4 regions of the Aeromonas sp. FDAARGOS 1409 genome follow, and region 4 is predicted to be linked to each of the others. Evidence: predicted binding sites of a transcription regulator. Region 4 holds the regulator's gene; each other region holds the start of a gene.
What was found. Region 4 encodes sigma-54, which starts transcription at its own class of promoters, with help from an activator protein. Its sites were predicted from a motif close to TGGCACNGTTTTNGCTT; they were not measured.
Positions count from the first base shown of each region.

Region 1 (5,819 bases), 1.9 Mb from region 4:
TCTGGGTTCACCTCTATCAGGACTTGCCGAGGCCGAGCGTCTGCTGCAGCATCTTCTTGGCCGCATCGGCCACCTGGACATTGGTCTGGTAGCTGCGGGAGGCGGCGATCATGTCCGCCATCTCCTCCACCATGTTGACGTTGGGCTTGAAGATGAAGCCATCCTTGTCCGCCATGGGGTGGTTCGGGTTGTACTCCTTGAGCAGGGGGGCATCGCTCTCGACGATACCTTTCACGTCCACCCCCACCGAGGCCTGCTTGTCGGACATGGCCTGATCCAGCTGGGCGGCAAACACTGGCCGCCTGGCGTGGTAAGTTTTTTCCACGCTGGAGCTGACGCTGTCGGCGTTGGCCATGTTGCTCGCCACCGTGTTGAGGCGAACGGACTGCGCGCTCATGGCGGAGCCTGCAATGTCAAAGACCTTGAACAAACTCATCCTTGCTCTCCTTTCAGTGCCTTGAGCAGGCCGCTTATCTTGCCGTTCATGAACTCGAGGGAGGCCTGGTATTCGAGGCTGTTGCGCAGAAACTCGCTGCGCTCCTGCTGCACGTCCACCGTGTTGCCGTCACCGGTATCCGGTTGCAGGGGATTGCGGTACTGGGTAGACCCGGGCGCATCCATCTGCAAGGCGAAGTGCTTCTCGCTGGTGGTGCTGAGCCCGAACCCTTGCCGGCTCTGGGCCTGTTGCAGCGCCTGGGAGAAGTCGATGTCACGGGCCTTGAAGCCCGGTGTATCCGCATTGGCGATGTTGCTGGACAACACCTCGGCACGCTTGGCGCGCACGCTCAGCGTGTACTGGTGAACACCAAATGCCTTGTCGAATGAAATTGCCATAGCACACCTCCTGCTTCACGAATGTTTAGCAAGAGGTGTGCCAAAGAGGGATATAAGGAGGGTTATTTGACCTTGTAGACGATGCCGGGGTTGCAGCGGATCATCTCGAACTTGTCGGTGAGACCGGCCAGGGACTCCGAGGCCCCCAGCATCAGATAGCCGCCAGGGTTGAGGCTGCCGGCGAACTGGTTGAGGATCTTGGACTTCACCTCGGGGGCGAAGTAGATGAGCACGTTGCGACAGAAGATGATGTCAAACTTGCCGAGCAGGCTGTAGCTCTCCAGCAGGTTCAGGGGACGGAAGCTGGTCAATTTTCTGACACGCTCCGATACCCGCATCTTGTTGTCGCCGCAGGGCTCGAAGAACAGCCGCTTGCGCTCGGGGGAGAGGCCCCGGGCCAGTGCCAGGCTGTCATAGACCCCCTCCTTGCACTGGTTGAGCATGGTGCTGGAGATGTCGGTCCCCACTATCTGCACCCCGCCCGGCAGGGTGCCCGGTCGCTTGACCTGCTGCTCCAGCGCCGTCATGGCAATGGAGTACGGCTCCTGCCCGGACGAGGAGGCGGCGGACCAGATCTTGATGGGACGACCGCTCTTGCCGAGTTCGGGGAAAATCTTGTCGCTCAGCAACTGGAACGGATAGGTATCGCGAAACCACAGGGTCTCGTTGGTGGTCATGGCATCCACCACGGCCATCTTGAGTTCCCGCTCGCGCACGTTCATCGCCCGGGTGACCAGATCAGACAGACTCTCGATACCAAACTGAGTCATCAAGGGCGACAGGCGGCTCTTGACCAGATACTGTTTGTTGTCACCCAGCACTATGCCGCTCTGTTGCGCCAGAAAATTGCTGAATTGCCTGTATAAGTCGTCCGAAAGTGTCTTCATGCAGTTGTTCTTCTTGATTAGAGAGCGCCTTGTACGGCCTTGGCCAATTCATCAGGCTGGAATTTGGCAATAAAATTGTTCGCTCCGACTTTCTGCACCATGGCCTGATTGAACACCCCACTGAGGGAAGTGTGCAGGATAACATGCAAATCCTTGAGGGCGGGATTGTTGCGGATCTCGGCGGTGAAGGTGTAGCCGTCCATCTCCGGCATCTCGATGTCCGAAATCACCAGGGCGATCTGATCCTTGATGGGGCCGTTCCTGGACATCTCCAGCAGCATGTTGAGCGCCTCGCGCCCGTCCTTGGCCAGCACGCACTGCACCCCGATCGCCTCCAGCGCCCGCTGCACCTGCTTGCGCGCCACCGAGGAGTCGTCCGCCACCAGCACGGGGCGACCCAGGGGGTTGTGCTCCACGCTCGCCTCCACCAGCTCGGCGCTCACCTCGGTGGAAACCGGCGAGATCTCGTTGAGGATGCGCTCCACGTCCAGGATCTCCACCAGCTCGCCGTCCACCTCGGTGACGGCGGTCATGTAGTTGATGCGCCCCGCCCCCTTGGGTGGCGGCAGGATGGACTCCCAGTTCATGTTGATGATGCGTTCGACCGAGTGGACCAGGAACCCCTGAATGGATCTGTTGTACTCGGAGATGATGATGAAGCACTTGGAGAGGTCCTGGATGGGACGCTTGCCCATCGCCATGCTGAGATCGATCACCGAGATGGTCTGGCCACGGATGTGAGCCACGCCGCGGATGCAGGAGTTGAGCTTGGGCATGACGGTCAAGGGCGGGCACTGCAGCACCTCACGTACCTTGAATACGTTGATGCCAAATCTTTGACGTCCGTTGAGACGAAACAGCAGCAGCTCCAGCCGGTTTTGTCCCACTAACTGGGTTCGCTGGTTGACCGAGTCCAGAATACTCGCCATAAACACTCCCTAAAAATGCTTGGCACTGATCGTGCATGTTATTATGCATGCACATTGGCTTGCATCAGACCAGCGATGTTTCGACAACCGAATTCTGGTGCAAGCATAGTTAACTACGGTGGTATACGTGAATAACTTATCGACCGGTAAGCAAAAATGATTAGTAGACTTTTCCTCATCTTACTGCCGTTTTGCAGCCTGTCTCACGCCATGGCGTCCGAGGTCACCGACTATCTACAGGAACAGGCGCAGGAGTTCGTGTTCGGCCAGCTGGATATGCCCCTCGATGCCCAGGCCGAGGTGAAAGCCGGGACCATTGACGAGCGTCTCCCCCTGACACGCTGCGAGGAGGCCCTGACCATCACCCTCCCGTCCAGGATGGAGATCCGCCGCAACACCACCGTCTACCTCAAGTGTGAAGAAGACAAACCCTGGGACCTCTACCTGCCGGTGCGGGTCAGCATCCAGAAGCCCTATGTCACCGTGGCGGCCCCTGTGGCCAAGGGCGACGTGCTGAGCGAGTCCATGCTGACCCTGGCCTACCAGGATCAGACCCTGATCCGCGGCGACTATCTGACCGACCCGGCCGCCCTCGTCGGGGTACGCAGCAAGCGCGAGCTCAAACCCGGCCAACCCATTCGGCTGACCCAGGTGTGCGTGGTCTGCAAGGGGGATCAGGTGACCCTGGTCGCCGAAAACAGCAGCATGCAGATCAAAACCATGGCCCGCGCCTTGCAAGATGGCAGCTTCGGAGACATGATCCGGCTTGTCAACATTCGTTCGGGCAGAGCGGTGCAGGGCCAGGTCAGTGCCGTGGGATCCGTGGTGGTCACGTTTTGACTGTTTTGTTAACGATCCGATTTTTTTTCTAAAGTTCTGACCGCCGTCACCGATATACAGGTAAGCGAACAGCAAAGCAGACGAAGGTAAACCTTATGGCTATCAACAATATCAACAACTTGGCTAACAACCGGTTGCAAAACAACGGGACCAGTCAAGGTGTAGCCACCAAGTCCGCGACCTCTGGCGAGGGCAACCGCGCGACGACCGTCAAGAGCGACTCTGTCTCCTTGACCAGCGAGGCGCAGCAATTGCAACAGATGCAGAAGACCCTCAACACCGCCTCCACCGGTAACGAGAGCCGCGTCGAGAGCCTGAAGAAGGCCGTGGCCAGTGGGGAGTACAAGGTCAACAGCGAAGCCGTGGCCAGAAAGATGTTCAGCTTTGAAGCCGATCTGGACAAGCGGCTGGGATGATGGATCTCGTCGAGCTGCTGCACGCCCAGGACGACAACCTCTCCCAGATGCAGGGTCTGCTGGCGGAGGAGTTTGATCTGCTCAAGGCTCACCGGGCCCTCGCCTTGCCGGCGCTGGCCGATCGCAAGCAGCAACTGCTGGTGGCCATCGAGACCCTGGACAAGACCCTGGCCGGACAGCCCGACCTGCAGCAGCGACTCGGTGCCTTCCCTGACCAGCTGCAGGTCCTGCAGGCCAAGCTGGAAGCCTGCCAGGAGCAGAACAACCTCAACGGTCGCCTGCTCGAACTCAGCATCGTCTCCAATCGCCGGCTGGCCAGCTTCCTCAGCAAGCTGAAGGACAGCAACTCCCTGACTTACGACGCCAAGGGCAATACCCGCTCCGGCACCCGTTCCCTGGGGATCAAGGCCTGACCCCCTTCCCGCTTCGGCGTTGAGACCCCCCTTTATCCCTCTGTCCTGACCCGCGCGGGTCAGAGCGCCAGCCGCATCAGCTCGGCATCATCGGCGCAGGCGTGAATGCTCATGACACCATCCTCGTAACGGCCGTAGCTGGCCGCCCACTCCCCCCTCGGAAAACAGATGGACCCCGGGTTCATCAAGACCCTCTCCCCGTCCTGCCGCAGCACGGGAAGGTGGGTGTGGCCGCTGATGAAGAGGCTGCCCGCAGGCAAAGGCACCGCCTCCGGCTGATAGAGATGGCCGTGGCTCACGAACCAGCGCCGCCCGTCCATCAACATCTGGTTGTAAGGGGCCGTGATGGGGAAATCCAGCAGCATCTGATCCACTTCCGAATCGCAGTTGCCCCGTACCGCCATGATGCGGGAAGCCAGTGTATTGAGTCGCTCGGCCACGGCCGCAGGGGCATAGCCCTCCGGCACCGGGTTGCGCGGACCGTGGTTGAGCAGATCCCCGAGCAGCAGGTAGTGATCCGGCTGCCAGGGGGAGAGCCGGGCCAGCACCTGCTCCAGGGCAGGCAGGCTGCCGTGTACATCAGAGATAATTGCTATCTTCATCCCACTTTCCTCATGGCTGACTGAAGTAGAGATCCTTGGTGGCGATGGCGCCCTTGAGGTTGCGGCTCGGCAGGCCGCGCAGGGCCGGGTCCACCAGCCGCATCTGGTTGTAGTGATAGACGGGGATGACGGGCATCTCCTCCATCAGCAGTTGTTCCGCCTGATGATAGAGCCCGGTCCGGGCCTTAGCATCCAGGGTCTCCGACGCCTGCTGCAGCAGACCGTCGAAGGCCGGGTTGCAGTAACCGCTCTCGTTCTGGGGATCCTGGCAACGGAAGCTGCCCAGCATGGAGGAGGGCTCCACGTAATCACCGAACAAGAATGAGCGGGCCAGCATGAAGTCGCCGCTGTCCTTAGCCACCTGATAGGCGTTCCACTCCAGGTTGTTGAGGACGACCTCCACCCCCAGCGGCTTCCACATGGCCGCCACCGCCAGGGCCAGTTTCTTGTGGTTCTCCGAGGTGTTGTAGGTCAGCGTCAGCTTGAGGGGATGGGCGCTGTTGTAGCCCGCCTGGGCCAGCAGGGCGGCGGCACGGGCCAGCCGGGTCGGCTGCGCCTCCAGGGCGAGGGGAGAGCCAAGCTCGTCATAATCCGGCATGCCGGGCAGCAGGGACCAGGCGGGACGCTCTCCCTGACCGCTCACCTTCTCGGTCAGCAGGCGGCGATCGATGGCCATGGAGAGAGCCTGACGCACCCGCACGTCCTGCAGCTCCGGGCGATTGAGGTTGAAGGTATATAGGTAGGTGCCGAGCAGCGGCAGGCCCCAGATCCGCTCCGGCGTCTCCTGCATGGCCTTCTGGTAGTACTCCAGCGCCACCTTGTTGGTGAGCTGGATCTCCCCCGCCTCGTAGCGCAGCCGCTCCGCGTGCTGGGAGGCGAGCGGCAGATAGGTCACCCG
Region 1 covers NZ_CP077395.1:4,252,969-4,258,787, forward strand. Annotated here, with positions in the region: gene flgC (flagellar basal body rod protein FlgC) at 17-436, opposite strand; gene flgB (flagellar basal body rod protein FlgB) at 433-834, opposite strand; gene I6L39_RS19670 (protein-glutamate O-methyltransferase CheR) at 897-1,721, opposite strand; gene I6L39_RS19675 (chemotaxis protein CheV) at 1,739-2,650, opposite strand; gene flgA (flagellar basal body P-ring formation chaperone FlgA) at 2,861-3,490, shown strand; gene flgM (flagellar biosynthesis anti-sigma factor FlgM) at 3,586-3,906, shown strand; gene I6L39_RS19690 (flagella synthesis protein FlgN) at 3,903-4,319, shown strand; gene yfcE (phosphodiesterase) at 4,379-4,921, opposite strand; gene I6L39_RS19700 (peptide ABC transporter substrate-binding protein) at 4,932-5,819, opposite strand, start outside.
Region 1: the regulator sigma-54 is predicted to act here: its motif matches at 2,671-2,687, upstream of flgA (flagellar basal body P-ring formation chaperone FlgA).

Region 2 (5,819 bases), 990 kb from region 4:
GAGAGCGAGCTGAGCAGGGAAGAGCTGATCGCCCTGATCGAAGCCAGGGGGTTCACCGCGGAGTGACTTATCACCTAAGTGGTAAAAATCAGACTGATATTCTGATTACCTCTTTTTATTGGTGAGAGTGATCACTTAAATTCCGTTTAAAAAGGATAAAAATGCTGCAACACCCTCATCAAAAAGGATTGCAGCATGACCCTTCCTATCCGCAAGACCCTGATCGCGGCCGTACTCGGCCTGACCCTTTCCCCCATGGCCATGGCGCTGCCGAGCGTGCACATACTGGCGACCGGCGGCACCATCGCCGGGGCTGGCCAGTCCGCTACCCAGTCCAACTACGAGGCCGGCAAGGTGGCCATCGAGACCCTGATCGCCGCCGTGCCCGAGATGAAGAACGTGGCCGAGGTGCAGGGAGAGCAGGTGGTCAAGATCGGCTCCCAGGACATGAATGACGAGGTGTGGCTCAAGCTCGCCAAGCGGGTCAACGAGCTGCTGGCCAAGGATGACGTGGACGGCATCGTCATCACCCACGGCACCGACACCATGGAGGAGACCGCCTACTTCCTGAACCTGACCGTCAAGAGCGACAAGCCGGTGGTGCTGGTCGGTGCCATGCGCCCCTCCACCGCCATGAGCGCCGACGGCCCCATGAACCTCTACAACGCCGTGGTGACCGCCTCCGATCCCGCCTCCAAGGGTCGGGGCGTCATGGTCGCCATGAATGACACCGTGCTGGACGCCCGCGACGTCACCAAGACCAACACCACCGGCGTGCAGACCTTCGCCGCCCCGAACTTCGGCCCGCTCGGCTACATCCACAACGGCAAGATAGACTACCAGCGCAGCCCGGCCCGCCAGCACACCAGCAAGACTCCGTTCGACGTGAGCAAGTTCGACAAGCTGCCCCAGGTCGGCATCGTCTACAGCTATGCCAACGCCAGCGATCTGCCGGCCAAGGCCATGGTGGACGCCAAGTTTGACGGCATCGTCAGCGCCGGGGTGGGCAACGGCAACCTCTACCACACCCTGTTCGATACCCTGGCCAAGGCGAGCAAGGACGGTATCCGCGTCGTGCGCTCCGCCCGCGTGCCGACCGGTTCCACCACCCTGGATGCGGAGATCGACGACGCCAAATACGGCTTCGTGGCCGCCGGCACCCTGAACCCGCAGAAGGCGCGCATCCTGTTGATGCTCTCGCTCACCCAGAGCAAGGATCCGGCCCAGATCCAGCGCTGGTTCCAGCAGTTCTGACCTCCTTGCCGGCATCGGCCGGCATGGGATGATGACAACAAAAAGGGCGGGACAAGGTCCCGCCCTTTTGCATGTGGTGTGGCTGCTGCCTCAGCTCGCTATCAGCCAGCCGCAGAAGCCAAGATAGATCAGCCCCACCCAGGCGAGCCTGCCCGCCGTCATCCGCTCCCGACTGAACCCCCACCACAACAGCACGACTGCCAGCAGCGTCACCAGCGAGGAGACCATCATGGTGCCGTCCAGCAGCCAGGGGGTGAACAACAGGCAGAACGCCTTGGGAATGGTGCCCTGGATCATCATGGCCCCCGAGATATTGGCCAGCGCCAGCCGGTGCTTGCCCTGTCGCACCCAGATCAGCACGTTCATCAGCTCGGGCATCTCGGTCGCCACCGGGCTCAGCAACAGGGCCGCCAGCACAGGTGAAAGACCGAGCAGCTCGCCCATGTCCTCCAGTTGATGGACGAACAGCTGGGCCGCCAGCGCCACCACCACCAGCGCCACTAGAGTCTGCACCAGCACCTTGCCGAGCGCCGGGATCTCGGCGGCCGGATCCAGCCTGAGGGGCTCGGGCAGCTGGGCCTCGTGGCTGTCGGCCCGCGTCAGCTCGCGTCTCGCATAGGCGAGGTAGGCCAGCACGAACAGGGGGGCCAGCCAGGACTTGCCGGTGAAGGCGGCCGTGCCGAGCAGCGTCGCCAGCAGAAAGATGCCGATGAACCAGGCCTGGTCCCTGGCCGTTTCCCGTTGAACCTCGCCTGCGATGGTCCTGTGCTCTGGGCTCATGCACAACAGCAGAAGCAGGCCGACGGCGCCATAACCCAGGGTGGCCAGCACCAGGGGGCCGCCGAGGGCCGCGCCCATCCCGATCTGCTGCTGGGCGGGGGCATCCCCCATCAGCAAGGCGGTCAGGGTGACGATGCATTCCGGCAGGGCCGTGCCGAGGGCCGCCAGCAGGGAACCGGTGGCGCTCTGGGAAAATCTGAAGTGGTGGCCGGTCCATTCGATGCCGTTGACGAAGTATTCGCAGGCCAGGTAGATGGTGACGGCGGAGAGCAGAAACAACAGCAGAGTGATCAGCATGATGAGTAACCGCCGGGCGAGCAGGACAACCGATGGACCCGACATGGCTCGCCCGGCTGGCGTGCATATCGAGGCCAAAGGTCTTGCAGGGCGATGGATGCCATCGCCGCCCATGCCATGGATCTGCGGATCCAAGAATGTTGACATGAGCCCTGCCCGGATCACGGGCGGGTTGCTACTCCCCTATGACAGTGCGGGATTTTTACCAAGTCGACCGCCGCCCCACAAGGCAAAACCCTGGGATCACGCCCGCCAAGTTGTAAGGGGATGTAACGCCTGCCCGCCAGGATCCTGATCTTTCTCCCGGGATCTTGGTGCTGGCACAGCGATTGCTATGAGTTGGCTACTGTCCACATTGACTTGGGAAGGGTGAACGATGAAACGGTGGATCCAACATTTCTATCAGCTGAACCGCCTCAACTGGCTCATGGTCTGGCTGCTGCTCTGCTGCAGCATCATACTGCTGTTCCCGGCCGGTCTGATGAAGGGGGCCGTCAGCCAGTGGGCCACGGCCCACGCCGCCTGGCTCGGGGTCGGCATGCTGATCGCCATCTCCTACTTCTGCAGCCAGGGCTTCCTGATCGCCTGGGAGTGGGCCTGCGACGAGTGGCAGTCCCGCCGTCAGCAGGATCAGCTGGCCCAGATGATCGGCTTCCTCGACTTCAACGAGAAGGCGGTGCTGCGCGAGTTCGTGCTGCAGCGCAAGAGCGTCATAAACCTGCCGATCACCGAGCCTGCCGTCAAAAACCTGATGGATGCCGGTGTGCTCACCTATGCCTATGGCAAGCCGGTGCGGGAGAAGGAGGACGAGAACCAGATCCGCGCCCTGATGATAGCGCTGCCGGCCCGCCCCCTGCTGACCTACAAGGTGCTGGGGCTGTCGCGGGGCAAGATGAGCGACGAGCAGGTGGAGCAGATCATGAACGCCAGGCCCAAGTTCGCCCAGAAGAGCCTCCAGCGCTGATCGCCCCTCACCCATAAAAAGAGCCGGACCATGTCCGGCTCTTTGCTGTCTGGGGCCTGCTACTCGGTTCTGGCCTTGAGATACCCGGCGTAGTCGGGCACCTGCACGCTGAAGGCCTGCTGCATGTGCGGGCTGTCCATGATGAAGTCCGCGGTCGCCTCGTTGGTGGCGACTGGGATGTTCCACACCGCCGCCAGACGCAGCAGCGCCTTGACGTCAGGATCGTGGGCGGCGGGATTGAGAGGATCCCAGAAGAAGATCATCACGTCGATCTTGCCCTCGGCGATCAGGGCGCCGAGCTGCTGGTCGCCGCCCATGGGGCCGGAGAACAGACAGGTGATGGGCAGCTGTGCCTGCTTGCCGAGCAGGGTGCCCGTGGTGCCGGTCGCATAGAGATGGTGGAGCTTGAGCTCCTCCTTGCGGCGCAGTACCCAGTTCAGCAGGGGGGCTTTCATGTTGTCGTGAGCCACCAGGGCGACCCGTTTGTGGGGCGCCATCTCACGTGCAATCAGTTCCATGGGGATCATCCGTAGCAAAGTGACAGGAGTAGGGGCGTATCCTACTCGAAAGCGGCGCCCGCTGCCTTGCCGGGCGCCGTAACTGTGATCACTTCGACGCTTCTATCCACTGCCGGTTCTTCTGCTCCAGCACCGAGATGGGCAGCATGCCGTATTCCAGCACCTGGTGGTGGAAGGCCTTGAGGTCAAAGCCTCCGCCCAGCGCCTGTTCGGCGGACTCCCGCATCCGGATCAGGGCCAGCTGACCCGCCTTGTAGGAGGTGGCCTGGCCGGTATAGGCCATGTAGCGCGGCACCTCGGAGCTGATGTCGCCGGCCCCCAGCGCCGAGTTCTCCTGCATGTAGCCGACGGCCCTGTCGTGACTCCAGCCATACCAGTGGATGCCGGTGTCCACCACCAGTCGCATGGCCCTCAGCATCTCCTCGTTGAGGCGGCCGAAGTACTGCAACTGGTTGTTGAAGGCAGGCGAGCCCTCGACCTTCACATCCCCCACCGCCGGATCATAGAGGCCACGCCCCTGATAGAGCCCCATGTCGTGATCCGCCAGGTATTCGGTGTAGAGCGCCCAACCCTCCGCATAGGCGGTGTAGGAGGCGTTCGCCACGTACTGCGGGAAGTCGGGATCCTTGGCCGCCAGCTCCTGGGCTATGGTGATCTGGAAGTGGTGGCCGGGGGCCCCCTCGTGGGCCAGCAGGGTGCTGATGTTCCAGCTCTGCAGGCCATAGGGGTAATAGGTGTTGAGGAAGAACTGCCCCTTGCGGCCGGTCTGGGGGTTGCCATCCTGATACCAGGCGACGCCGCCGTAAGGCGCATCCTCGTAGGCGACCGGCACCACCTCGTAATCCAGCTTGGGAATGGTGTGCTCGGCATCGAAGAAGTCGGGCAGCACCTGCGCCGCCTTGCTCTTGAAGGCGTTGTACTCCCGCAGCGCCCGCTCATGCTCCGCCAGCGCCTGCTGCTGGGGCTCGCTCAAGGTCGCTCCGGCCGCGTTGTCCGGATTCAGGCCGGCGGACCAGGCCGCCAGCGGGTTCTGGTAGAAGAAGCCCGGTTCGTTGAGGTAGCGGAAGAAGGCGTAGATCTGGCCGCTCTGCTTGCTCTGGGCCACGTCATCGCTGTCGCACTTGCCGACGGTGTGGCACACCTTGACCATGGCGCCGAAGATCCGGCTCACCTCGGTCAGCCCCAGCTCGTGTACCGCCTCCGGCGTCATCTCGGTGGTGGTGTGCTTCTTCAGCAGCCAGCGATACCAGTCGCGGCCATCCGTCATGCCGCAGAAGCCGTCGTCGCACTCGCCGTTGCCCAGGCGCACCGCGTAGGCGCCGCCATGCTGATAATCCAGGTAGTCCCGCAGCGCCAGATAGCGGGCGTTGATGCTGTCCAGCACGGCCTTGTAGTCGGTACGCAGCGTCTCGTCGGCCTCACCGGGCAGTTGCTGCCAGCCGAGGTAGGAGCCGGCGATCGCCTCGCCATCCAGCTTGCCGTTGAGCTGGGCCAGCAGCCGGTCCACCAGCTCATCCGGCAAGGTGTTGCCGCGGGCGCTGCCCTGCTCGAACTGGTGCTTCACCTCGGCCAGATAGGCGTCATAAGCCTTGAGCCAGATGAGGTGTTCCTGATACCAGGCCAGCGGCGCCGTCGCCACTCGCGCCCTGGTCTGCACCGGGGCCGCGGCCGTGCGGTCGAGATCCCGGCGCCAGCTGGCATCCCCCGGTGCCACCCGCTCGGCCGAGCTCTCGGTGAAGTAGTCGAAACGCCCATCGACGGTGCGCGCCGCCCTGCCGCTGGCAGGGGCGGCCCCGACCTCGTCGGCCAGGTCCACCACCCGGTTGCGGAAGTGATGGATGGGGATCTGGGATTGGGGCAGCCCATAACCCTCCAGGTTGATCTGCAGATCCCAGCGGATCATGTCGTAGAACAGCCGATCCCGTTCGCTCAGGACGGCGGGATCCAGAGCAGCCAGCCGCTTGAGCAGGGCTTCATCGAGCGCCTTGCGTTTGGCGATGCTCGCG
Region 2 covers NZ_CP077395.1:792,096-797,914, reverse strand. Annotated here, with positions in the region: gene I6L39_RS03760 (heavy-metal-associated domain-containing protein) at 1-66, shown strand, start outside; gene ansB (L-asparaginase 2) at 196-1,254, shown strand; gene I6L39_RS03750 (sodium:calcium antiporter) at 1,345-2,331, opposite strand; yybP-ykoY riboswitch at 2,421-2,527, opposite strand; gene I6L39_RS03745 (superinfection exclusion B family protein) at 2,708-3,295, shown strand; gene I6L39_RS03740 (methylglyoxal synthase) at 3,355-3,813, opposite strand; gene I6L39_RS03735 (DUF885 family protein) at 3,902-5,819, opposite strand, start outside.
Region 2: the regulator sigma-54 is predicted to act here: its motif matches at 2,650-2,666, upstream of I6L39_RS03745 (superinfection exclusion B family protein).

Region 3 (5,819 bases), 850 kb from region 4:
GGTGCGGTGCTTGACGTCGACGCCGTAGGCGGAGGTGTCCTGGGAGATCACCAGGATCTCCTTCACGCCGGCCTCTTTCAGGCGCTTGGCCTCGGCCAGCACCTCGCCGATGGGGCGGCTCACCAGATCCCCGCGCATGGAGGGGATGATGCAGAAGGTGCAGCGGTGGTTGCAGCCTTCGGAAATCTTGAGATAGGCGTAGTGGCGCGGGGTCAGCTTGACGCCCTGGGCCGGCACCAGGCTGGTGAAGGGGTTGTGGGTCGGCTTTTCCACGTACTTGTGAACGTGGCCCAGCACCTCTTCATAGGCGTGGGGACCGGTGATCTCGAGCACCTTGGGGTGGATCTCGCGGATCTGGTTCTCTTTGGCACCCAGGCAGCCGGTGACGATCACCTTGCCGTTCTCGGCCAGGGCCTCGCCGATGGCTTCCAGGGACTCCTGCACCGCACTGTCGATGAAGCCGCAGGTGTTGACCACCACCAGCTCCGCATCGTCATAGCTGGGCACCACGTCGTACCCTTCGGTACGCAGCTGGGTCAGGATGCGCTCGGAATCGACCAGGTTTTTGGGGCAACCCAAGGAGACGAATCCTACTTTGGGGGCCTGTTTTGTGTTGGACATCGCTCAATCACTCTTAGGTGGCTCTTATTCAAGGGCGCGGATTTTACCGGAATGGCTAACCAAAAACTATACAACTGGCGTCGCTGGTCCGAACATTCTTTCGCGCCACGGCAAGGCCTGCCCCCGTGCGGCCGTGTGCCTGCCCGGAAAGGACGGGAACGGGCCCGTGGTGGTTTCATTGACGCAGGCTGAACGGGAGAGAATCAAGCCCTTCTTCGAGTAAGCTTGAGTCTGTTAGGCTGAGTCTTGGCACAACGAAAGAGGAGCTGATCATGAAGAGCCGATCCTGGCTGATTGCCGCCACCCTGGTGCTGGCGTCGACCCCCGGCCATGCCGACTGGGCGAAGTTGAAGGAGGCCGCCTCCGAACTCGGTACCGCGGTGAGCGATACCGGCAAGGAGGCGTGGAAGGGGATCACCGATTTTTCCAAGGAGACCTGGGAGTCTGTCTCCAACTGGGGGGCCGAGGCCTACAACAAGGCCGGTGCCTGGACGGCGGAGAGCGCGGCCACCGGCAAGGAGTGGCTGGCGGCCGCCGACAAGAAGCTCGACACCATGCTCGAGCCCAAGACCCCGGAGGAGGCCCGCACCGCCCTCGACACCATGGCCGATACCGCCCTGGTGCGGCTGTTCAACGAGCAGCCCTCTGCCAAGCTGTTGTTTGACAAGGCTTATGGCTATGCGGTGTTCGATTCGCGCAAGTTCTCCCTGATGGTGCACACCAACCAGGGATCCGGGGTGGCGGTCAACCGCGCCAGCGGCAAGCACACCTACATGAAGATGTTCGGCGCCGGCATGGCGGCTGGCTTCGGCGGCAAGTTCTACCAGCAGGTGATGTTGTTCGAGACCAAGCAGACCTTCGACAACTTCGTGAACAAGGGCTGGGAGGCGACCTCGGAGGCGGGGGTGGTGGCCGGCAAGGAGAGCGCCTCCCTCGACTCGGGTTACAACGGGGGCATGGCCATCTACCAGCTTGGGGAGAAGGGGCTGCTGTACGGCGTCAGCGTCACGGGATCCAAATACTGGATCGACGAGGATCTGACTCAATAACCTCAGGATCCGTCCTGATGATGGCCCGCACCCTGCGGGCCATTTTTATGTCTGCCGGTCGGGTCCATCCCTGGCGGTGAGGCTGACCATGGCGGCAGGGCCTGCCGTTGCCGTGAGGCTTTTACGGATCCTTCCTGATTGGCACTCTAATTGCTTAAGGCTTGCCAGTGTCAATGATTTGTCTGGGAAGGGAAGATGGAAATAAGCGCAAGCAGTCTGATGCAAGAGATGCAGGCTCTCAGGGTGGAAGCCGGTGCCACGCCGCTGACCCAGCCCGGTCGTCCGGTCAATTCGGACTTCGGCCAGATGCTCCAGCAGGCCCTCGACAACGTCAACGAGTTGCAGGGCAGCGCCAACGATCTGCGCACCCGGTTCGATCTGGGTGACAAGTCGGTGGATCTCTCCGAGGTGATGATCGCCGGGCAGAAATCCTCCATCGCCTTCGAGGCGACGGTGCAGGTGCGCAACAAGATGGTCGACGCCTACAAGACCATCATGAACATGCCGGTGTAACTCGGGCCTATGGCGACCGAGCATCATGAACATGTCAGCAATAAGGACATAAACCGTGGCTAACGATCCAAACGGCGATCTGCTGATGAACAACGAGGGGGCGGCGGCCCTCGACGAGAACGAGCAGAAGAGCTCGGCGCTGGGCTTCCTGTCCAACACCGATGTGCTGCGCCAGCTCACCCTGATCCTGGGGCTGACCATCTGTCTGGCCATCGCCGTCTTCATCCTGCTGTGGGGCAAGGAGCCGGAGATGCGTCCCCTCGGCACCTTCAACACCCAGGAGCTGGTCTCCACCCTCGACTATCTGGATCAGCAAAAGATCCCCTACCAGGTCGACGGCAAGAGCGTGCTGGTCAGTGCCGAAAACTACGCGGACATCCGTCTGCGCCTGACCCGGGCCGGCCTGGCCGGCAGCAGCGAGGTCAGCAACGACGGGGAAGCCATCCTGCTCAAGGACTCCAGCTTCGGCGTCAGCCAGCGCATGGAGAGCGAACGCCTGAAACTGAGCCGCGAGCGCCAGCTGGCGAGCGCCATCGAGCAGTTCCAGAACGTGGCCAAGGCCCAGGTGCTGCTGGCCATCCCGAAAGACAACGTGTTCGCCCGCAACGAGCGCAAGCCGAGCGCCACTGTGGTGCTGAGCCTCAAGGGCAGCGCCCTCGGCCAGGGGGAGGTGGACTCCATCGTCGACATGGTGGCCTCCGCCGTTCACGGTCTGGAGCCGACCCGCGTCACCGTGACCGATCAGAACGGTCGTCTGCTCAACTCCGGCTCCCAGGATCCCCTCTCTGCCCAGACTCGCAAGGAGTTTGCGATGCAGCAGAAGCAGGAGCTGGAATACAAACAAAAAATTGACGCCATCCTGATCCCGGTATTGGGGGCGGACAACTACACCGCCGAGGTGGATCTCTCCCTCGACTTCTCCCAGCAGGAGCAGACCCGCAAGACCTACAACCCAGACCTGCCCGCCGTGCGCTCCGAGATGACGGTGGAGGAGAACAGCGCCAACGGCAGCAACGGCGGCGTGCCCGGCGCCCTCTCCAATCAGCCGCCCGCCGCCTCCAGCATTCCCGAGCAGGCCGCCGGCGGGGAAGGGGGAACCGGCTCTTCCGGCCGTTCCCGCAAGGAGGCGACCCGCAACTTCGAACTGGACACCACCGTGAGCCACATCCGGCGCCAGCAGGGCGGCATTCGCCGCATGACGGTGTCGGTGGCGGTGGACTACAAGGCCGTCCCCGGTGCCGACGGGGCCGTGACCCGGGAGGCCCGCAGCCAGGCCGAACTCGATACCCTGCGCCGTCTGCTGAGCGGCGGCCTGGGTTTCGACGTGACCCGGGGCGATACCCTGGAAGTGGTCGCCATCCCGTTCAACCGTCCGGAGCTGGAAGCCGTCGCCGAGACGCCGCTCTACGAGCAGCCCTGGTTCTGGCGCGCGGTGCGCATCGCCGCCTCCGTGCTGGTCATCATAGTGCTCATCGTCACCGTGGTAAGGCCCATGCTCAAGCGCCTGCTCTACCCGGATGCCAAGCCGGAAGGGGAGCTGGACTTCGACAACCACACCGTGCTGGGTGGGGACGACGAACTGAGCCTGCTGGCGGCCCAGGCCGAGGCCGAACCCGTGTTCGGTCTGCGGGATGGCCAGCTGAAGCTGCCGGATCTGCACCGTGACGAGGACCTGCTCAAGGCCGTGCGCGCCCTGGTAGCAAACGAACCCGACCTGGCCGCTCAGGTCATCAAAGAATGGGTAACGAATCGAGATGCCTGAAGAGAAGAAAACCCAAGTCACCGGTAACGAGATTACCGATACCCAGCGTCAGATCCTGGATCAGATGAGCGGGATGGAGATGGCGGCGGTACTGATGCTGAGCCTGAGCGAGGAAGATGCCGCCCAGATCTTCCGCCACCTCGAGCCCAAGCAGGTGCAGCGGCTCGGCATGTCCATGGCCTCCATGTCGGATTTCAGTCACGACCGGGTGGCGGCGGTGCATCGTCAATTTATCGACGACATCCAGAAATACACCAACATCGGCATCGGCAGCGAAGACTTCGTGCGCAAGGCCCTGGTGGCGGCGCTCGGGGAGGACAAGGCCAGCAACCTGGTGGATCAGATCATCCTGGGCTCGGGTGCCCGCGGCCTCGACTCCCTCAAGTGGATGGATGCGCGCCAGGTGGCCAGCATCATTCAGAACGAGCACCCGCAGATCCAGACCATAGTCCTCTCCTACCTGGAGCCGGAGCAGTCCGCCGAGATCCTGAGCCAGTTCCCGGAGCAGGTGCGCCTGGATCTGGTGATGCGGATCGCCAACCTGGAAGAGGTGCAACCGGCGGCGCTGCAAGAATTGAACGACATCATGGAGAAGCAGTTCGCCGGTGCGGCGGGCGCCCAGGCGGCCAAGATGGGTGGCCTCAAGGCCGCCGCCAACATCATGAACTACCTGGACACCAACATCGAAGGCCAGCTGATGGACTCCATCCGCGAGTCGGACGAGGAGATGAGCCAGCAGATCCAGGATCTGATGTTCGTGTTCGAGAACCTCATCGACGTGGACGATCGCGGCATCCAGACCCTGCTGCGGGAAGTGCCGGGGGATCTGCTGCAACGGGCCCTCAAGGGGTCGGACGACCAGATGCGGGAGAAGGTCTTCAAGAACATGTCCAAGCGGGCCGCCGAGATGCTGGCGGACGACCTGGAGGCCATGGGGCCGATCCGGGTCTCCGAGGTGGAGGCCGCCCAGAAGGAGATCCTCTCCACCGCCCGCCGTCTGGCGGATGCGGGCGAGATCATGCTGGGGGCCGGCGGTGGCGAAGAGTTCCTCTAAGCCATCGGCCATCATATGTGCGATGATGTCGGGCCCTGCATCCGGCTCTCGATAGGAGTGTCTTCGGCACATGAACAACAAGAACAACAAGCTGCGCGGTTACCTCAGGCCCGAGGCTGACGAGGCGCAGATTGAAGCCTGGGGCTGGCCCGAGATGGAGACCGAGGCCGAAGTCGAGACCAACGCCCTGGGGCTGGCCCCGGACTGGTATCGCCAGGAGCAGGCTCCCGAGCTCCCGCCGGATGCCCCTGTGGAGGAGCCCGCCCCCAGCATCACCGCCGAGGAGGTGGAGGCGATTCGCCAGGCCGCCTGGGAGGAGGGCATGCGCGAAGGCCGGGAAGCCGGCTTCGCCAAGGGGCTGGAAGAGGGCAAGCTGGAGGGGCTGCAACAGGGCCACCAGGCGGGTCTGGAGCAGGGCAGGGAAGAGGGGCTCGCCCTGGGCCGGGATCAGGTGGAGCAGGAGGTGGCCCGCTGGCAGGCGCTCGCCACCCGCCTCGCCACGCCGCTCAGCGAACTGGATGGGGCGGTGGAGCAGCAGCTCATCACCCTAGTGCAGCAGCTCGCCCGCGCCCTTATCCGCCATGAGGCGCAAACCTCCCCGACATTGTTGCTGGAGGCCCTCAAGCAGGGGCTGGCCCTGCTGCCCGCCGCCGAGCAGGGGGTCACCCTGATGCTGCATCCTGACGATGTGACCCGGGTGGAGCAGGCCTTCGGCGCCGAGGAGTGCGTCAGGCGTCACTGGCGGCTGCAAAGCGATCCCACCCTCTCTCCCGGCGATCTGCAGCTCGCCACCGAGCTCTCCAGCATCGATCTCGCCCTC
Region 3 covers NZ_CP077395.1:2,627,198-2,633,016, forward strand. Annotated here, with positions in the region: gene rimO (30S ribosomal protein S12 methylthiotransferase RimO) at 1-621, opposite strand, end outside; gene I6L39_RS12520 (lipoprotein) at 894-1,670, shown strand; gene fliE (flagellar hook-basal body complex protein FliE) at 1,866-2,183, shown strand; gene fliF (flagellar basal-body MS-ring/collar protein FliF) at 2,239-3,945, shown strand; gene fliG (flagellar motor switch protein FliG) at 3,938-4,999, shown strand; gene fliH (flagellar assembly protein FliH) at 5,070-5,819, shown strand, end outside.
Region 3: the regulator sigma-54 is predicted to act here: its motif matches at 1,810-1,826, upstream of fliE (flagellar hook-basal body complex protein FliE).

Region 4 (5,819 bases):
CGCCCCTACCTGCTCGACAAGTACTTCGATGCCGAGCACTTCATGGTGCTTGATGAACCTCTCAGTCAGGCGGCGCTGTTTGATCGCATCTGCAGCCAGCTGGAGGCAGAAGACCTGGTGGAAACCGGCTTTCGGGGATCATTGCAGGAGCGGGAGCGGATCGTCTCTACAATGCTGGGGGACGGCATCGCCCTGCCCCACTCCCTCGGTCTGCTGGCGCGCCGCACCCTGGTCTATACGGTGCTGGCCCCACAGGGGATCGACTGGGGCAACGGGGAGAGCGCCACCCTGATCTTCGTGCTGACCATCGCCAAGGCCGACTACGAGGAGGCCATGGGGCTTTACGACCTGTTTCTGGCGCTGATGAACGAAAAAGCCAGCAGGAACCTGCTGGCTTGTCGGGAGTTTGCCGATTTCAAGGCGCTGGCGCGCAGCGCTCCCTGAGGCAACGGGGGAGTTTACTCCTCGTTGAAGCCCGAGGTGAACAAGGCCACTACGGCGGCCAGGGCTTCCACCTCTTCGGGGCCCTCCACCTGGACCTCCACCTGTTTGCCCTGGGCAGAGTCCAGCATCAGCAGGCCGATCACGCTGTCCGCGTCGGCCTCCACGCCGTCCTCGTTGCGCAGCAACACGTGGGCATCGAATCCCTGTACCAGCTCGAACAGCATCATGGCCGGTCGTGCGTGAATGCCTAGCTTGTTTTTGACTTCTACCGAGGCGGAAACTGTCATCTGAGCATCCTGTGTGTCAGGCGGGGTTTGAACGCTTGTCCAACGTGCGATGGCGGATCTGCACGTTCTTGCCAAGCAGCCGGAATGCGCTGGCGAGCCGCTCGGCGATGAACACCGACCTGTGCTGACCACCGGTGCAGCCGATCCCGACGGTCACATAGCTGCGATTGTTGCGCTCCAGATGGGGCAGCCAGGTCCCCAGCATGTTCTCGATCTGCTGGATGAACAGCATGACGTCGGGCTGGCTCGAGAGGTAGTTGGCCACGGGCTCATCCTTGCCGGTGAAGGGCTTGAGCTCGGGGATCCAGTGCGGGTTGGGCAGGAAACGGGCGTCGAACACGAAGTCCGCATCCTTGGGAATGCCGTACTTGAAGCCAAACGACTCGAACACCAGCACCAGTTCGTTCTCTTTCTTGCCGAGCACCCGGGTTTTGATGAGCTCGCTGAGATCGTGAATGCTGAGGTTGGTGGTGTCGATGCGCAGGTCGGCGGTCGAGGAGAGCGGCGCCAGCAGATGGGTCTCTTCCCGGATCGCCTCGTCCAGCGACAGCTTGTTGCGGGACAGGGGATGCAGACGGCGGCTCTCGCCGTAGCGTTTGAGCAGGGTGGTGTTGTCCGCGTCGAAGAAGAAGCTCGAAAACTTCACCCGTCCCTCGTTGCGAACCTGGCTCAGCAGGCTCTCCAGCCTGTCTGTCTGGGCTGGCAGGTTGCGCACGTCGATGCTGACCGCCAGCTTGTCATACTGGCTCTCCACCGAGACGATCAGCTGGGGCAGCAGGTTGACCGGCAGGTTGTCCACGCAGTAGTACCCCAGATCCTCCAGCACCCTCAGGGCTACCGTCTTGCCGGAGCCCGAACGACCGCTTACCACTATTAACTGCATCTTGTCCCCTCACGCCAACGTGGCTGTGTCAGACCCGGCCTCAGGCCGACGTCATGATCTGATAGAGTTCTTCGTCGCTGGTCGCCTGGCGCAACTGGCGGCAGACGGCCTTGTCACCCAGCTTGGATGCCATCAGGGAAAGAGTCTTGAGGTGCTGTTTGCACTCGCTTTCCGGCACCAGCAATGCAAAGAGCAGGTCAACCGGTTGATTGTCGATAGAATCGAAAGGGATGGGTTCGGAGAAGGTCATCAATACGGCGGTCGGGGCAAAAGCGTCGTCGATCCGGCCGTGGGGAATGGCGATACCGGCACCGATCCCGGTACTGCCCATCTTTTCTCGCGCCAGCAGGCTCTCAAACAGCACCTGGCGGGAGGCACCGAGGCGCTCTGCGGCCAGTTCACTGATGATCTCTAGCGCGCGTTTCTTGCTGGTACAAGGGACCGCACTCTTGGTGCAGTCCCGACTCAGTATGTGTTCAAGTTGCATAGTTATTTTTGATTTAACTTATCTTTGTGCTTGATGATCTGCCGATCCAGTTTATCCAGCAGGGTATCAATCGCCGCATACATGTCGGCATGCTGCGAATTGGCGAACACCTCTCCCCCGCTGACATGCAGCTTGGCTTCGGCAATCTGGTTCAGTTTTTCGACGCTCAACACCACATGTACGTTGTTGATATGGTCAAAGTGACGCTCGAGTTTGGCAAATTTGTTGTTCACATAGTCACGCAGAGCTTCGGTAATCTCGACATGGTGTCCGGTCAGGTTGATTTGCATAACGTCTTCCTTCTGTTTGCCTAAACCAGGCGTTTGCGCTGATTGGATGGCGGGATCAACAAGGATTCACGGTACTTTGCGATCGTGCGTCTCGCCACCATAATACCCTGTTCGGCCAGCAAATCCGCGATCTTGCTATCACTAAGCGGCTTGGCGGGGTTCTCCGCCGTCACCAGCTTCTTGATGAGCGCACGAATAGCGGTCGATGAGCACTCTCCTCCTCCCTCCGTATTGACATGACTGGAGAAAAAAAACTTCAGTTCGAAGATGCCGCGGGGCGTATGCATGTACTTCTGGGTCGTGACCCTGGAAATGGTCGACTCATGCATCTCCACGGCCTCGGCGATGTCATTGAGCACCATGGGTTTCATCGCCTCTTCGCCATATTCGAAGAAGCCCTGCTGCTGCTCGACGATACAGCTGGCCACCTTGAGCAGTGTGTCGTTGCGGCTCTCCAGACTTTTGATGAACCACTTGGCCTCCTGCAAATGGGAACGGATGAACTGGGTATCCGTACTGCTGCGGGCATTGCGCGCCATGGCCGCATAGGCCTCGTTGACACGGATGCGCGGTGCCGAGTCCGGATTGAGCTCCACCACCCACTTGCTCCCCTTCTTGACCACGGACACATCCGGGATCACGTACTGGGATTCACTCTGGATGATGCCGTTGCCGGGCCTGGGTTCCAGTTGCTGGATGAGATCCAGCACCTCCTTGAGATCGCTCTCCTTGAGGCGGGTCTTGCGAGCCAGGGTGCGATAGTCGCGATTGCCGAGCAGATCCATGTGCTCGCGGATCACCTCCCTGGCCTCGTTGAGCCAGGGCAATTCAGGCGAATACTGGCCGAGCTGGATAAGCAGGCACTCCTGTACCGAGCGGGCGGCGATGCCGACCGGATCGAAATGCTGCACCCGCTTGAGCACCGCTTCGACCTCATCCAGTTCGACTTCTACCTCTTCGCTGCTGACTGCAGCCTGAATATCTTCGAGGGTGGCCGTCAGATAGCCGGATTCGTCGATGGCATCGATGATGGCCAGCGCGATTGCCGCATCCACGTCGCTGAAGGGGGTGAGCCGCATCTGCCACAGCAGGTAGTCCTGCAGGTTTTCGGTGGTTTCCCCCTGATAGATGCTGTCCTCCCCGTCGTGAATGGGCCCTGCGCTCTGGGCCGTACCGGCGGAGTAGACCTCGTCCCAGGTGGTGTCCACCGGCAGTTCGTCCGGCATGCTCTCCTGGGCCATGGCATCGCTGGAGTCGAGTTGACTGGCGTCCTGTGCCTCTGCCTCACTGGTTTCCTGCGCCTCGTTCTCCTCTTGCTCCAGCAAGGGGTTGTTGTCGAGCGCTTGCTGAATTTCCTGCTGGAGTTCCAGGGTGGAGAGCTGGAGCAGACGAATCGCTTGTTGTAATTGTGGCGTCATGGTCAGGGACTGACCGAGGCGCAACTGTAATGTCGGCTTCATCTACGTCGGGATATCCTTATGTTCAGCGAGGCAGTCACCTAACAAAAATGAGGGGTGCCCCCTTACTATAGACTGAATTGATCGCCCAAATAGACGCGCTTGACCTGCTCATCGGCGAGGATGTCGGCCGGCGCACCTTCGGCAATCATCTTGCCGTGGCTGACGATGTAGGCCTTCTCGCACACATCCAACGTCTCTCTGACGTTGTGGTCGGTGATCAGCACACCCAGCCCGCGTTCTTTCAGATGCTGGATGATCTTCTTGATGTCTATGACGGAAATAGGATCAACACCGGCGAAGGGTTCATCCAGCAGAATGAAGCGCGGCTCAGCCGCCAGCGCCCGGGCGATCTCGACCCGGCGGCGCTCCCCGCCCGAGAGGCTCTGCCCCAGGCTGTCGCGGATATGGGTGATGTTGAACTCTTCCAGCAACTGTTCGACCTTATCCTCCCGCTCTTCCCGGCTCAACCCCTTGCGGGTCTGCATGACCCCCATCAGGTTGTCGAACACCGACAGGCGCCGGAAGATGGAGGCCTCCTGCGGCAGGTAGCCGATGCCGTTGCGGGCTCGGATGTGCATGGGCTGCAGGCTGATGTCCTGCTCGTCGATGGTGATGAGACCGGCATCCCGCTGCACCAGGCCCACGATCATGTAGAAGGAGGTGGTCTTTCCCGCCCCGTTCGGGCCGAGCAGTCCCACGATCTGGCCCGTTCCCACCTCCAGGCTCACGTCGCTGACCACCATGCGGCGCTTGTAGCTCTTCTGCAGACCCGTTGCTTTTAACACTGCCATGGTTTCTGTTTCCTACTTCTTCTGGTCGGCGGGCTTGTCGAAGTTCTCGACCTGATCCGGCAGGAACACCGTCTTGACGCGCTGGGCCGGCCCCTTGCTCTCGGCGATCATCTTCTGTTTGACGATGTCGTAGCGGATGAGATCCCCGTTCACCTGGCTGTCTTCCTGCTTGAGCTGGCCGTTGCCGGTGATGGTCACCAGCCGGTTCTTCAGTTCATAACGGATGCTGTTGCCGTGGGCATTGACCGGCTTGCCGTTGTCCAGCACCTGGAAGAAGGTGGCCGGATTGCCATAGGCCGTCATCACTTCCGCCCCCTTCTCGCCGGAGCGGATCACCACCACCTTGTCGGCCTGAATCTTGATGGTGCCCTGGGTGATGATGACGTCCTCGCTGAAGGTGATGCGGTTGTCCTGCATCTCGGCCACTTGCTTGACCGCATCCACATAGACCTTCTCGGCGAAGTCGGACTCTTTGGCGCTCAGGGTGCCGCACAGCAGCAGGGTCGTGAGGGCCAGATTAACGTTTTTCATTGAAATAAGTGGCATGGCCTTTATCCAGTAATTCGAAATATTTACGTTCCAGGTGACCCTTCAGGCCCACGCCTTCGGTCTGGAATTCCTGGCCCACTATGCTGATGTGCTGGTTGCTTCTCATCTCCTGAGTCACCAGATCCAGCTCCAGATAAGGGCTGTCCAGCGTGGAGATGAACGAGGTCGGCAGCAGGCCGTCCAGATGCACCTTGTCACGCAGGATCACATTGTCATCGGTGTTGAGCACCCCGGTCTCGGCCGTCAGCTTCCACTCGGCCTCCCCCTTCTCGTCGAACATGTAGACCACCGGCTTGTCGAAGGTGGCCTGCTCGAGGATCTGGTAATACTCCGCGTATTCCGACTCCAGCCGTTCGGTCCGTTTGCCCAGTTCGTTGAAGCGGGTCGTCACCAGGTTCCTGGCGGTGAAGTCCGGCTGAAAGTTCTCCACCTTGGTGGTCGGCTCCGGGGCCAGCTCGATCTCGCCAAGCTGCCAGGCCGCCAGCGCCACCAGGAACAGCAGGCCGAAGAGCACCGTCTGCTTGTTCATATCGACGCCTCGGGTTGATAGTCTCCCAGGCCCTTGGCCTGGAGGATGAGATCGCACACCTCGCGCACCGCACCGACACCGCCTCCCAGCCGCGTCACC
Region 4 covers NZ_CP077395.1:1,780,697-1,786,515, reverse strand. Annotated here, with positions in the region: gene I6L39_RS08485 (transcription antiterminator) at 1-444, shown strand, start outside; gene npr (PTS phosphocarrier protein NPr) at 459-731, opposite strand; gene rapZ (RNase adapter RapZ) at 748-1,614, opposite strand; gene ptsN (PTS IIA-like nitrogen regulatory protein PtsN) at 1,655-2,101, opposite strand; gene hpf (ribosome hibernation promoting factor) at 2,104-2,391, opposite strand; gene I6L39_RS08460 (RNA polymerase factor sigma-54) at 2,412-3,851, opposite strand; gene lptB (LPS export ABC transporter ATP-binding protein) at 3,917-4,642, opposite strand; gene lptA (lipopolysaccharide transport periplasmic protein LptA) at 4,655-5,173, opposite strand; gene lptC (LPS export ABC transporter periplasmic protein LptC) at 5,160-5,720, opposite strand; gene kdsC (3-deoxy-manno-octulosonate-8-phosphatase KdsC) at 5,717-5,819, opposite strand, start outside.